4 regions of the Streptomyces sp. NPDC042346 genome follow, and region 3 is predicted to be linked to each of the others. Evidence: riboswitches for the same ligand, from Rfam matches in the RefSeq annotation. Region 3 holds a riboswitch; each other region holds the start of a gene.

Region 1 (3,077 bases), on a different contig from region 3:
CCGCGACGGCGCGCTCGAAGCGCTCGGCCACGTCGTCGGGGTCCGTGCCGGGCCGGATGATGTCGTTGCCGCCGGCACAGAAGGTCACCAGGTCGGGGGCGAGTTCCTTCGCCCGGGGGACCTGTTCCGCCACGATCTGGTCGAGCAGTCGCCCGCGTACGGCCAGGTTGGCGTAGCGGAAGTCGTCGTGCTCCGGCAGCTCGTCGGCGAGCAGGACCGCGAAGCGGTCCGCCCAGCCGACGTACGTCCCGTCGGGTCCGGGGTCTCCGACACCCTCGGTGAAGCTGTCACCGATCGCCGCGTACGACCCGAATGCGTTCTTGTCTCTTGATCTCGAATCGTCTGCCACGGGAGCACATCCTTCCCTTTCGGATGTGACCTACGCGACCGTAAGGAAGGGTTGACGTCGGGTGACATATGCCACCGATAAAGATTCTCCCAAGCCGGAATACGCCGGCGGCCCGGCACAGGTGTGCCGGGCCGCCGGGGAGCGTGCGTGTCAGACGGAGACGCCGTGCTGGCGCAGGTAGGCCAGCGGGTCGACGTCGGAGCCGTAGTTCGGGGAGGTACGGATCTCGAAGTGCAGGTGCGGGCCGGTGGAGTTGCCGGTCGAGCCGGAGAGGCCGATCTGCTGGCCGCCGCTGACGGTCTGGCCGGACGAGACGGAGAGGGAGGAGAGGTGGGCGTACTGCGAGTAGTTGCCGTCGGCGTGCTGGATGACGACCTCGTTGCCGTAGGCGCCGCTCCAGCCGGCGGAGACGACCGTGCCGGCGCCGACGGCGCGGACGGTGGTGCCGGAGGAGGCGATGAAGTCGACACCGGTGTGGTAGCCGGAGGACCACATGGAGCCGGAGGCGCGGTACGGGGTGGAGAAGCCGCCGCCGGCGACGGGCGTGACCCAGCCGGACGCGGAGGTATCGGCACCCGCCGACTGAGACGACTGAGACGACTGAGACGTCTGCGAGGACTGCGAGCTCTGCGACTCGGCGGAGGCGGCGGCCGGGGCGGCGGAGCGCTGGCTGCTGCGCGAGGCGCGCGAGGTGTCGCCGTTCTTCTCGGAGCTCTGCGTGCTCTCGGCGGCGGCCTTGGGCGCGGCGCTCTTCGGGGCGACGTGCTTGGGGGCGGCGTGCGCGGTGTTCTTGGCGCCGAGGGTGAGCTTCATGCCGGGCAGGATCAGCGAGGGGTTCTCGCCGACGACCTGGCGGTTGTCCTGGTACAGCTTCTGCCAGCCGCCCGCGAGGTGGTGCTCGCCGGCGATCTTCGACAGGTAGTCGCCGCTGACGACGGAGTACGTCTTCGGCGCGGCCTTCGCGGCGGCGGTCGGCGCGGCCTGGAGGGCGGCGGGCGCCTTCACCTGGGCGGCGGCGCTGACGGCCTGGGCGGGGACGGCGGCCGGGGCGGCCTGCTCGGCGGCGTGGGCCCCGGTGGCGCCGAGGAGCGGAAGCGCGACGACGGCGCCTCCGGTACCGGCGGCGACGAGTCCACGCGTGAGCGGGTTGGTCCTGGTACGGCGGTGCTTACCCTTCGCGGGCATGGCGAATTCCTCTCCGGCGCCTACGAGGTGAGCTGTCGGGTTCGGACTGGAGATGCCCGGCCGCGTTCTCACGCGGCTTCACCCCGAGCCGTCCTGTGTCGCGGGACCGGCGTACTTCCTGGGTCCCCCGCTCCTGCCACGCATGGGATGAGTGCGGATTCCGGACGGTGGCAGGATTCGGCGGTCCGACCGGATTGACGGTGACGCTAGACGAGCGGGGTCGGAGCGAACAAGCCGCAGATTTCCCCCGGCATTACACGGGCCGCATTCCGGGCGGAATTCCGGTCACCCTCCGTCGATGACGGTCCTTCGATTTCCTTTTTCCGTACGGCAATTGCCGGGGGCCTTCGGCCACGATCCGTCACTTCTATGACCCTGCTCACGCGGCTCGGCCCATCTCACCTGCAAACAGGGCGCGTTCTCCCTTACCCCTCATTTCGGACAGATCGCCCATTCCCGTCCGAGGGGGTGCGCAGACCCCCTCCCACCTGGATGATTGTCCTAGGCACCGATCTCGCATCGGGCCCCCGAACGTCGACCCCCAGGAGCATCCGTGACGCAGCAGCTGCCGCAGGTCCCGCCCACCGAAGCGAACGAACCCGAGCTGGCCGAGGTCCGCAACTTCCGGGACGTGGGCGGCCTGCCGACGACGGACGGGCGCGCCGTGCGACCCGGGCGCCTCTTCCGCAGCGGCCACCTCGCCCACGCCACCGAGGCGGACGCCGCCTTCCTCGCCTCGCTCGGCCTGCACACCGTCTTCGACTTCCGCAACGAGGCCGACCGCAAGGTCGAGGGCGCGGACGTCGAGCTCCCCGGCGTGCGGAACGTGAACATACCGCTCAACGACCCGGCCGACGGCAAGGAGTTCTGGAAGCTGGTGCGCGACGGCGACATCGCCCAGCTGCGGGAGATCCTGGGCGACGGCAAGGCGGCCGCCCGGATGTCCGACTCGTACCGCAAGATGATCGTCGAGCGGACCTCGGAGCACAGCCGGATCCTGCACTCCATGGCGGAGGAGAGCGTCCCGGCCCTGATGCACTGCGCCGCGGGCAAGGACCGCGCCGGCCTCTCCATCGCGATCACACTGCTCGCCCTCGACGTCGAGCGCGAGGCGATCGAGGCCGACTACGTGAAGTCGAACGACCCGCACCGCCGCTACAAGGTGCGCCGCAGCTCCACCGCCGCGGACGCGATGTCGCCCGAGGTGATGGAGCTGCTGAGCCCGCTCTTCGACGCGCGGGTGGAGTACCTGCGGGCCGCGTTCGAGACGATCGACGCGACCTGGGGCTCGGTGGAGACCTACCTGACCGAGGGGCTCAAGCTGGCCCCGGAGACCCGTGAGCGGCTGCGGGAGCGCTTCCTCGTCGAGGCGTAGGCGCGGACCGCTCCTAGCTCTTCGCGCCCATCGCGAAGAGCAGGTAGAGGAAACCGGCGAAGAGGTGTCCGGCGATCAGGTACGCGAAGAGACGGAGGACCAGCCCCTTGGGGAACTTGCCTTCCCCGCGCTCCTCGCCGGTGACAGGTCGTGACTTCTCGGACATCT
Region 2 (3,077 bases), on a different contig from region 3:
CCGCACGGACGGACCGTGGACGTACACGGTCCCGGCGAACTCCAGCCGCGAGGACTTCTTCAACGCGGTGGCCTACAACGGCGGCTGGTACGACTTCACGATCCTCGCCGACATCGACGGGACCTGGTCACGCCGGTACACCGGCCACATCGAGACGGGAGCCCCGAGCGTCACCGGCTGAACCCCCGCACCCGGCAGGTGACGGGCACGGGCGGGGCGCCACCGCCCGTCACCGGCCGGCGTGCGCGGCCCGGCGGATCGTCGCGTCGAGGAGGTCCACCGCCTCGGCGGCCGTCCGGCCGGGCGCCCGGTTCCACGGACCGATCAGGTCGTGCCACCCCCGGGACCGGAGCTCGGTCATGATCCAGGCGGCGGCCTCGTTCATGGTGTCCGCGCCGCCGTGGCCGAGGCGGTGGGCGGCGAGGAGCGCGCCGCAGACGCAGCGCGCCCCCCGCGCGTCGCGCAGCTTGTACGGGGCGTTCTGCCAGCCCCACTCGGTGAGCACCAGCCGCGCGTAGCCGAGGTGCACCGAGGGCCGCAGCTCGGGGCGGCCGATCCGGCGCCAGGCATGGAGGCGGTCCGGGAGTACGGCTCCGATCCGGCCCGGGAGTGTGCGCTCGGCGGGGGCGGGCGGCGGCAGCGCGTCGAGCGCGTCGGCCACGAGTTGGTCCACGGACACGGAGAGCAGCGCCCGCCAGTCGGCCGGCGGCGCGGGGACCGCCGGCTCGGCGACCGTCGGCGTGGGGGCCGTCCAGTCGGTGACGATCCGCTGCCAGGTGGCGCTCTCGAAGAGAGCGGCCGCCTCGCGGTCGAGGGTGTCCGGGCTGAGCGGGGAGGTGGTGGTGGTCGGCATCCGGAGGGCTCCTGGGTCGGGTGCCTCCATCATTCAAGAAGAATGTCGGGTTTGCGACTTTTGACCATACCTAGCCCCCCATCGGAGTCCGGCTCGGGCGAACAGCCCACAGAGGCTAATTTCCTCCTATTTACTCACCAACGGAATTACGTCGCATATTCGGACATTGCTCACCGGGTGACGCGGTTCACTTTCCCTCGCCGCCGCCGGGCACCCATTCGGCCGCAGGCCGTACCGCGCACGGAAGTTCACCGGGGTCCGAGTCCGGTCGATCTTGAATTCCTTGAATTCGGAGATCCAATTCCGGGAGCGAACGACCAGCTCCTCTTGTTATCCGTCGCATTACTGGCCTACGGTCACCCCCATTCGAGCGGAACGCCTAATCCTGCCGCCGCCCGAAACACCTCCCTTTCACCCGACGGCAGGAGCGGGGGACCCACGAATTCGCCGGTCCGGAATCCGGAACGGCTCGGGGTGAAGCCGCGTGTGCGCGGCCGGACATCTCCCGTCCGAACCCGACAGCTCACCCCGCAGGCGCCGGAGAGGAATCCCGTCATGCCTGCACACGGTAAGCACCGCCGCCCCCGCCGCCGCACCGTCTCCCGCGGTCTCGCACTCGCCGGAACGGGCGGGGCCGCCCTGGCCCTGCCGCTGGTCATGCCCGCCACGGCCGGCGCCGAGACCGTCTCGTCCGCACCCCGGATCGCCGCCCAGTCCCACGCGGCGCAGTCCCACGCGGTGCAGTCCTTCGCGGCGCAGCCCGTCACCGCGCGGCCCGCCGCCGTGCCGTCCGCTCCCGTCGCCGCGCGTACGTACACCGTCGTCAGCGGTGACTCGCTTTCCTTGATCGCCCATAAGAAGGGAATTCAGGGCGGCTGGAAGTCGATTTACCGGACCAACAAGTCCGCCGTGGGTGACAATCCGTCACTCATTCACCCCGGTCTCGAACTGACGATTCGTCGGGATTCCGCGAAGGCCGCCCCGGCGCCTGCCACCGTGCAGAAGAAGAAGAAGAGCTCCACCACGACGGATCGGGCGAGCCGTTCCGAGCGCCGTGCCGCGGCGCCGGCCGCCGCCTCTGGCGCCTCCGCCGCGCAGGCCGTTCCCGCTGCCGCGCCTGCCGTCCAGGCCGCCCCGGCAGCCGCCACCCAGTACGCCGACAACCTCGACGGCTGGATCCGCGCCTCGCTGGACATCATGGCCCAGCACGGCATCCCCGGCTCGTACGACGGAATCCTCCGCAACGTGATGCGCGAGTCCTCCGGCAACCCCCAGGCGATCAACCTCTGGGACTCCAACGCCGTGGCCGGCACCCCCTCGAAGGGTCTGCTCCAGGTGATCCAGCCGACCTTCGACGCCTATCACGTGCCGGGCACGTCCACGGACCTGTTCGACCCGGTCGCCAACATCACGGCCGCCTGCAACTACGCGGCCGACCGCTACGGCTCCATCGACAACGTCAACGGGGCCTACTGACGCCGGAAGTGCTCGGCGAACCAGTCCGTGGCGAGCTCCGCCACCTCCTCCAGGGCGCCCGGCTCCTCGAAGAGATGCGTGGCGCCGGGGACGACGGTCAGCCGGTTCTCGCAGCGCAGCAGGGCCTGGGCCCGTCTGTTGAGGTCCAGGACGAGCGCGTCCCGGCCGCCCACCACGAGGAGGGTCGGGGCGCGCACCCGGGCCAGGTGCTCGCCCGCCAGGTCGGGCCTGCCGCCGCGTGAGACGACGGCGGCGACACCGGAAGAGGGATCGGCCGCCGCCCACAGCGCGGCGGCCGCGCCCGTACTCGCCCCGAAGTATCCGATCGGCAGGTCGCTGCCCCCGGGCTCCCCGGCCAGCCACTCCGTGACGCTCGCCAGCCGGCCGGCGAGCAGCGGGGTGTCGAAGACGTGCGCCCGGTCGGTCGCCTCGCTCTCGGTCAGCAGGTCGAACAGCAGCGTCCCGAGCCCGGCCCGGTTCAGGGCCGCCGCGACCGCGCGGTTGCGCGGGCTGTGCCGGCTGCTGCCGCTCCCGTGGGCGAAGAGGACGACGCCGGTCGCGCCGTCGGGGACGGCGAGCCGTCCCCCGAGGGTGGCTCCGGTCACCGGGATCCGGACGTCCGAGTCCCGCACGACGGGTCCGCGCGCGGCCCGGCTGCGGTCGAGGCAGGCGAGCACCTCCGCGTCGGTCGTCTGCGAGAAGTCCCGGTAGAACTGACCGATCGCGTAGAAGAAGTCGGGCTCGCGGA
Region 3 (3,077 bases):
GGCGCCGGGACCGTACGGGTCGTCAACCGGGGCCATCCGCCACCGCTGTTGCTGTACGTGGACGGCAGCCTGGACGTGCTGGATCCGGCGGAGCCGGCGCTGCCGCTCGGCATGGGCGAGCTGGCGGCGTGGCCGGACCGGGCCGAGGAGCGGCCGTACCCGCCCGGCGCGACGCTGCTGTTCTACACGGACGGCCTCTCGGAGGCGCGGAACACGGCGGGCGTCTTCTACGACCCGGCGTCCCGCCTCGCCGGGCGCATCTTCCCGGGGCCCGAGGAGCTGCTCGACGCGCTCGTGGACGACGTACGGCTCCACACGGGCGGCGCGTCGACGGACGACATGGCGCTGCTCGCGCTGAGCCGGCCGGCGGCGGGGCAGCAGGAGAGGCGCAGGACGATGCCGGTGGTGCCGCCGGTGCCGCCGGACCGGACCGGTCACCAGGCGTAGTCGAGGAGTGTCACTCCGATAACAATTGACATAACGTCAGATCGTGGGGGTTTGGCGGCGCCTTTCTGAAGGGGGGTCAACTCGGGCGATTCCCGACCAATTCAATGAATGATCACCGGGAACAGCTTGGAATCGGACCCCCCTGTCTATTAACGTTCGATAACGCAGCGCGGTCGTCACAACCGTCGCAAGAGACGGCACCGTGCGCACGCGCCGAATCCTGAAAAGGAACCGGGGAACCACTACTTGGGGTGAATCGGGCCCTTCGCACCCGTGCGACCGTGCCCGTAGGAGACCTTCCTGCTCCGAACCCGTCAGCTAACCCGGTAGGCGAGAAGGAAGGAAAGGAGCGCGCCTCCGTGGCGTCCAACACTCCCGCACCCGAAGCCCCCTTCGATGCCTTCGGTGGTGGTGCGGGTCCTGCCGCTCCGGACACCGAGTGGAATCCCACCGAGGGCTCCCTCCGCGCCGAGAGCCGCTCCGGCGGCCGGCACCGGGTCGTCAAGCAGCGCTCCAACTTCGCCCGCTCCTCCACCGTCCTCGGCGTCGGCGTCATCGCGGCCGTCGGCGCGGGCGGCCTCGCCACCGCGCAGGAGAAGCCGCCGGTCGCGATATCGCTCCCCGACCTCCCGGACCTCGCCGACCTGAACCTCCCGGCCGCCGAGGACCTCCCCGGCGTCGGCGAGCTGTTCGCCGACGACGCCGACGAGCAGATCCGCGACACCATCGAGGCGACCGGCGGGAACGCGCACCCGCTCACCGCCGCCACGTACGTCACCCCGGCAGCCGACACGACGGCCGGGACCGGGACGACCGCCCGGACCGCCCAGGCCACGTACACCCCGCAGGCAGGGACGGCCACGGCCGCCGATGTCGCCGACGCCGGCGAGGTCCTCCGCGCCCGCATCCTCCAGCAGGCCGAGCAGCAGCAGGCCTCCGCCGACGCCGCCGAGAAGGCCGCAGCGGAGAAGGCGGCGGCCGAGAAGGCGGCGGCCGAGGCCGCGGCCAAGGCCGAAGCGGCGGAGAAGGCGGCCGCCGAGGCGAAGGCCAAGGCCGAAGCGGAGGCCAAGGCGAAGGCGGAGGCGGAAGCCAAGGCGGAGGCCGAGCGGAAGGCCGCGGCCGCCGAGGCCGAGCGCCTCGCCCAGCTCGCCGCCAGCTACTCGATGCCCCTCTCCTCGTACTCCCTCAGCGCCACCTACATGCAGTCCGGCTCGATGTGGTCCTCCGGCTACCACACCGGTCTCGACTTCGCCGCCCCCACGGGCACCCCGCTGAAGGCCGTCCACAGCGGCACCGTCAAGTCGGCGGGCTGGTCCGGCTCCTACGGCTACCGCGTCGTCCTGGAGATGGAGGACGGCACCGAGATCTGGTACGCCCACCTCTCCTCCATGACGGTCGCCGCGGGCCAGACCGTGACCACCGGCGAGACGATCGGCCGCGTCGGCGCCACCGGCAACGTCACCGGCGCCCACCTCCACATGGAGGTCCACACCTCGGGCGGCGACGGCATCGACCCGGCGGCCTGGCTCCGCTCCAAGGGCCTGCCGGTCTGAGGCCCTGAAGGCCTCGGGACGTCCCAAGCGGAATACGCCCGGTGGCGCGGAGGGTTGATCACCCCATGACTTCTCTCCGCACGCTGGGCTCTTCCGACCTGCACGTCTTCCCGCTCGCCCTGGGCGGCAACGTCTTCGGCTGGACCGCCGACGAGGCACAGTCCTTCGCCGTCCTCGACGCCTACGCCGCCGCCGGCGGAAACTTCGTCGACTCCGCGGACGTCTACTCCGCCTGGGCCGAGGGCAACGAAGGCGGCGAGTCCGAGACCGTCATCGGCCGCTGGCTCGCCTCCCGCGGCAACCGCGACGACATCGTCGTCGCCACCAAGGTCGGCGCCCACCCCCACTTCAAGGGGCTCTCCGCCACCACCATCAAGGCGGGCGCCGAGGAGTCGCTGCGCCGCCTCGGCACCGACCACATCGACCTGTACTACACGCACTTCGACGACGAGACCGTCCCCGTCGAGGAGATCGTCACCGCCCTCGACCAGCTCGTGAAGGACGGCAAGGTGCGCGCCGTCGCCGCCTCCAACATCTCCCCGGAGCGGCTGCGCGCCTCCCTCGACTTCGCGGAGGCCGAGGGCCTCGCCCGGTACGTCGCGCTCCAGCCGCACTACAACCTGGTCTCGCGCGACACCTACGAGGGCCCGCTCCTGGAGACCGTCGAGAGCGCCGGAATCGCCGCCGTCCCGTACTACGGTCTCGCCGCCGGCTTCCTCACGGGCAAGTACCGCCCCGGCGCCGAAGTCGACAGCGTCCGCGCCTCCGGGGCCGGCGGCCACCTGGACACCGAGCGGGGCCGGGCCGTGCTCTCCGCGCTCGACGCGGTCGCCGAGGCGCACGAGGCCGAGCTCGCCACCGTCGCCCTCGCCTGGCTCGCCTCCCGGCCGACCGTCGCCGCGCCGATCGCCTCCGCCCGTACGGTCGAGCAGCTCCCGGCCCTCGTCGCGTCCGCGGACCTCACCCTGACGGAGGCCGACCTGGCGCTCCTCACGGAGGCCTCGGCCACCGCCTAGCTTCGGTACGGGTTGTAGCCGCCGTAGTCCAGGTACTGCGGCGGCGCCCACACCCGGCCCG
Region 4 (3,077 bases), on a different contig from region 3:
TTGAGCGTGTGGTAGATCTCGGCACCCCAGCGGAGGGCCTCGGAGAAGGACTCCGCGCCGATCGGGGCGATCATGAACTCCTGGATGTCCACGTTGGAGTCGGCGTGCGACCCACCGTTGAGGATGTTCATCATCGGAACGGGCAGCAGGTGCGCGTTCGGGCCGCCGAGGTAGCGGAAGAGCGGGAGGTCGGAGGCCTCGGCCGCGGCGTGCGCGACGGCGAGGGAGACGCCGAGGATGGCGTTGGCGCCGAGCGAGCCCTTGTTCTCCGTGGCGTCCAGGTCGAACATGGCCTGGTCGATCAGGCGCTGCTCGGTGGCGTCGTAGCCGACGAGCTCCGGGCCGATCTGCTCGATGACGGCGAGGACGGCCTTCTCGACACCCTTGCCCAGGTAGCGGTTCGGGTCACCGTCGCGAAGCTCGATGGCCTCGAACGCACCGGTGGAGGCGCCGGACGGAACAGCAGCACGGCCGGTGCTGCCGTCGTCGAGGCCGACCTCGACCTCGACCGTGGGGTTGCCTCGGGAGTCCAGGATTTCCCGGGCTACGACGACGTCGATGGACGGCACGAGCATCTCCTTTTTGGGATGTGACGCTGGATGTGACGCATGGCCGGTGCAGGGTCGCTCGGCCTTGCGACAAGAGCCTAACCGGCTCAGGGGGTCCGGTCGGCCGTGCGCCCGCCCCCTGGGACGAAAAAGGACCCAAGGGCATGCATCTCGGGACGAAGGACCCCAGATCTACTGGACGGTAACTACGAAGTCCTCCCCAAAGGGTCCCGGTAGACGCGGAACCCCGTATGTACGGAACCCCGGACGCACGGAACCCCGGACGCACGGAACCCCGGTCCGGCGCGCACGGGGGAGAGTGCGCCGGACCGGGGTGGTCACCGCGGGAGGGTCGTCTGGGTCGGGTGAGCCGCCGGACTCACCCGAGCCGCCGGGCTCACTTGAGGTGGAGCTGCTGGCCCACGTAGATGAGGTCGGCGTTCTCGACGACGTCCTTGTTCAGCTCGAAGAGCTTGGCCCAGCCGCCCTTGACGCCGTGCGCCTCGGCGATCTTGCTGAGGGTGTCGCCGGCGACGACCTTGTACTCGCCGTCACCCTTCTTGACCACCTTGCCGGTCGGGGTGGTGACCGTCTTCTTGGTGGCGGCCTTCGGCGCGGCGTGCTGCTGCGTCGACTGCTTCGGGGCCTGGCGCTGCTCGCTGCGGGTGGTCGGCTGCTCGGCCTTCCGCTCCTGGCGCGGCTGCTGCGTCTGCTGCTGGGGCGCGGCCTGCTGCGGCGCGCTCTCGGCGGAGCCGCCGTCGTACGAGGCGCCGGAAAGGCCCACGCCACAGGACGGCCAGGCGCCCTTGCCCTGGCCCGCGAGGACCTTCTCGGCGATGGCGATCTGCTGGGACTTCGACGCCTGGTTGGCGGTCGAGGCGTAGGCGGTGCCGCCGTACGCGGCCCAGGTGGAGGCCGAGAACTGGAGGCCGCCGTAGTAGCCGTTGCCGGTGTTGATGGCCCAGTTGCCGCCGGACTCACAGGCGGCGACGGTGTCCCACTCGGAGACCGTGGCGGCCGAGGCGGTGCCCGCGGTCATCAGCGGGGCGGCGACGGCGACACCCGTGACACCGACGAGGGTGACGACCTGGGTGGCCTTGGAGGGACGACGGTGTTTGCCCTTACCGGAAAACAGCATGGAGATTCTCCTCACCGACGCCTGTGAGGTGAGCTGTCGGGTTCGGGCCGGAAAGTTGCCCGGCCGCGTGTCCTAGCACGCGGCTTCACCCCAAGCCGGTCATCGGCCGTCTGTCTCAACGGCCGGGACCGGCACTTACCTTGGGTCCCCCACTCCTGCCTTCGGCGCTTACGCGACGACTGTTCCCATCGGCCGACGGCAGGATTCGGCGTTTCGGTCGACGGGGCCCGCGGTGGCGAGCGGTTACGACCGTAGACACAGACCCACCGGAAGTTCAAAGAGGCGTATTGCGGAAATATCGCCCCTACTTGCCTTCCGGCGGGGGGTGTTTGCGCAGGTGAGAGGTGACGGGAGCAAAGTTCGCGGACGTGACACGCCAGTTGGGGCGAAGAGACCCATGTCTCACTTACCCAGAACCGGACATACGCCCCCGAACTACCCGGCCTTCGTCTCCGCCTTCTTCTCCGAACCGATCGTCAGGTCAAGGCTCTGACCAGGGACGATGAGGTCCGGGTCGACACCCACGGTGCCGCGGTTGGCGTCGTAGAGGGCGTTCCATCCGCCGGGGAGTTCGTTCTCCTGCGCGATCTCGGACAGGTTGTCACCGGGCTGCACGGTGTACGCGCCCGAAGCACCCTGACTGTCCGTTGTGTCCGAATCCTTCATTGCGTCAGTCGTGGGCGTGGCGGCGGAGCTTTCCGCCAGCTCGTCCGTCGATGAGGCGTGTCGGCCGGATTCAGCCGAGGTGTCCGTCTTGCCGGTTTCCTCCGGGGCCGCCTCGCCCCGGTGCTTGCCGGTGCCGGGCGTGGCCGACGAGGTGTCACCTGTCGGCGTTTCGGGCGATACGGGCGTAAGGGACGCATCGGGCGTGGCCGGGGTGGTCGAGCCGCCCGTCGGCGTGGTCGGGTCCGTCGGCGTACCGGCGGTACCCGGAGCGGTCGGGGTGCCCGTGGTGGCCCCCGTCGCCGGAGCGGTCGGGGTGCCCGTGGTGGCGGGCGCGGTGGGCGTGGCGGAGGCGGTCGACCCGGTGGGGGCCTTCGACGGCGTACCGGCCTCGGCGGACCCGGTGGACCCGGCGGTCTTCTCCGCGGCCTTCTCGGCGGCCTTCTCGGCCGCGGCGGCCTCCGAGGGCGTGATCGGGACGCCCGCGGTCCGGTTCGACTCCGCCACGGGCCCGGTGGGCGCCTTCGGGGCGGCGGCCGGGCCGGGGTTGATCCCGGTGGCCCTGCCGTCGTTCGTGAGGCCGGCGATGGGCGCGCAGGTGGCCCAGTCGGTGCCGCCGGCGGCGAGCGCCTTGTCGGCGATCGCGATCTGCTGGGCGCGGCTGGCCAGGTCGGGGCTGGGCGCGTAGGCGAGGCCGCCGTTCCGCTCCCAGCTGTCCTGGGTGAACT

Evidence for each region. A riboswitch is a leader RNA that binds a small molecule or an ion and turns the genes downstream of it on or off. The one in region 3 is predicted to bind cyclic di-AMP.
Region 1: linked by a shared signal. The riboswitch ahead of ACZ6K0_RS39840 (M23 family metallopeptidase) and the one ahead of ACZ6K0_RS21635 (M23 family metallopeptidase) in region 3 are both predicted to bind cyclic di-AMP.
Region 2: linked by a shared signal. The riboswitch ahead of ACZ6K0_RS09650 (LysM peptidoglycan-binding domain-containing protein) and the one ahead of ACZ6K0_RS21635 (M23 family metallopeptidase) in region 3 are both predicted to bind cyclic di-AMP.
Region 4: linked by a shared signal. The riboswitch ahead of ACZ6K0_RS33360 (transglycosylase family protein) and the one ahead of ACZ6K0_RS21635 (M23 family metallopeptidase) in region 3 are both predicted to bind cyclic di-AMP.

The regions. Positions count from the first base shown of each region.
Region 1 is NZ_JBVJEH010000014.1:251,610-254,686, forward strand. It holds gene ACZ6K0_RS39835 (SGNH/GDSL hydrolase family protein) at 1-349, opposite strand, end outside; gene ACZ6K0_RS39840 (M23 family metallopeptidase) at 500-1,534, opposite strand; cyclic di-AMP (ydaO/yuaA leader) riboswitch at 1,539-1,700, opposite strand; gene ACZ6K0_RS39845 (tyrosine-protein phosphatase) at 2,088-2,909, shown strand; gene ACZ6K0_RS39850 (DUF6126 family protein) at 2,923-3,075, opposite strand.
Region 2 is NZ_JBVJEH010000002.1:223,236-226,312, forward strand. It holds gene ACZ6K0_RS09640 (phosphocholine-specific phospholipase C) at 1-181, shown strand, start outside; gene ACZ6K0_RS09645 (DUF6197 family protein) at 230-853, opposite strand; cyclic di-AMP (ydaO/yuaA leader) riboswitch at 1,250-1,403, shown strand; gene ACZ6K0_RS09650 (LysM peptidoglycan-binding domain-containing protein) at 1,409-2,329, shown strand; gene ACZ6K0_RS09655 (alpha/beta family hydrolase) at 2,323-3,077, opposite strand, start outside.
Region 3 is NZ_JBVJEH010000004.1:779,541-782,617, forward strand. It holds gene ACZ6K0_RS21630 (PP2C family protein-serine/threonine phosphatase) at 1-447, shown strand, start outside; cyclic di-AMP (ydaO/yuaA leader) riboswitch at 649-795, shown strand; gene ACZ6K0_RS21635 (M23 family metallopeptidase) at 807-2,000, shown strand; gene ACZ6K0_RS21640 (aldo/keto reductase) at 2,066-3,016, shown strand; gene ACZ6K0_RS21645 (PrsW family intramembrane metalloprotease) at 3,013-3,077, opposite strand, start outside.
Region 4 is NZ_JBVJEH010000010.1:342,253-345,329, reverse strand. It holds gene eno (phosphopyruvate hydratase) at 1-575, opposite strand, end outside; gene ACZ6K0_RS33360 (transglycosylase family protein) at 946-1,686, opposite strand; cyclic di-AMP (ydaO/yuaA leader) riboswitch at 1,690-1,863, opposite strand; gene ACZ6K0_RS33355 (transglycosylase family protein) at 2,122-3,077, opposite strand, start outside.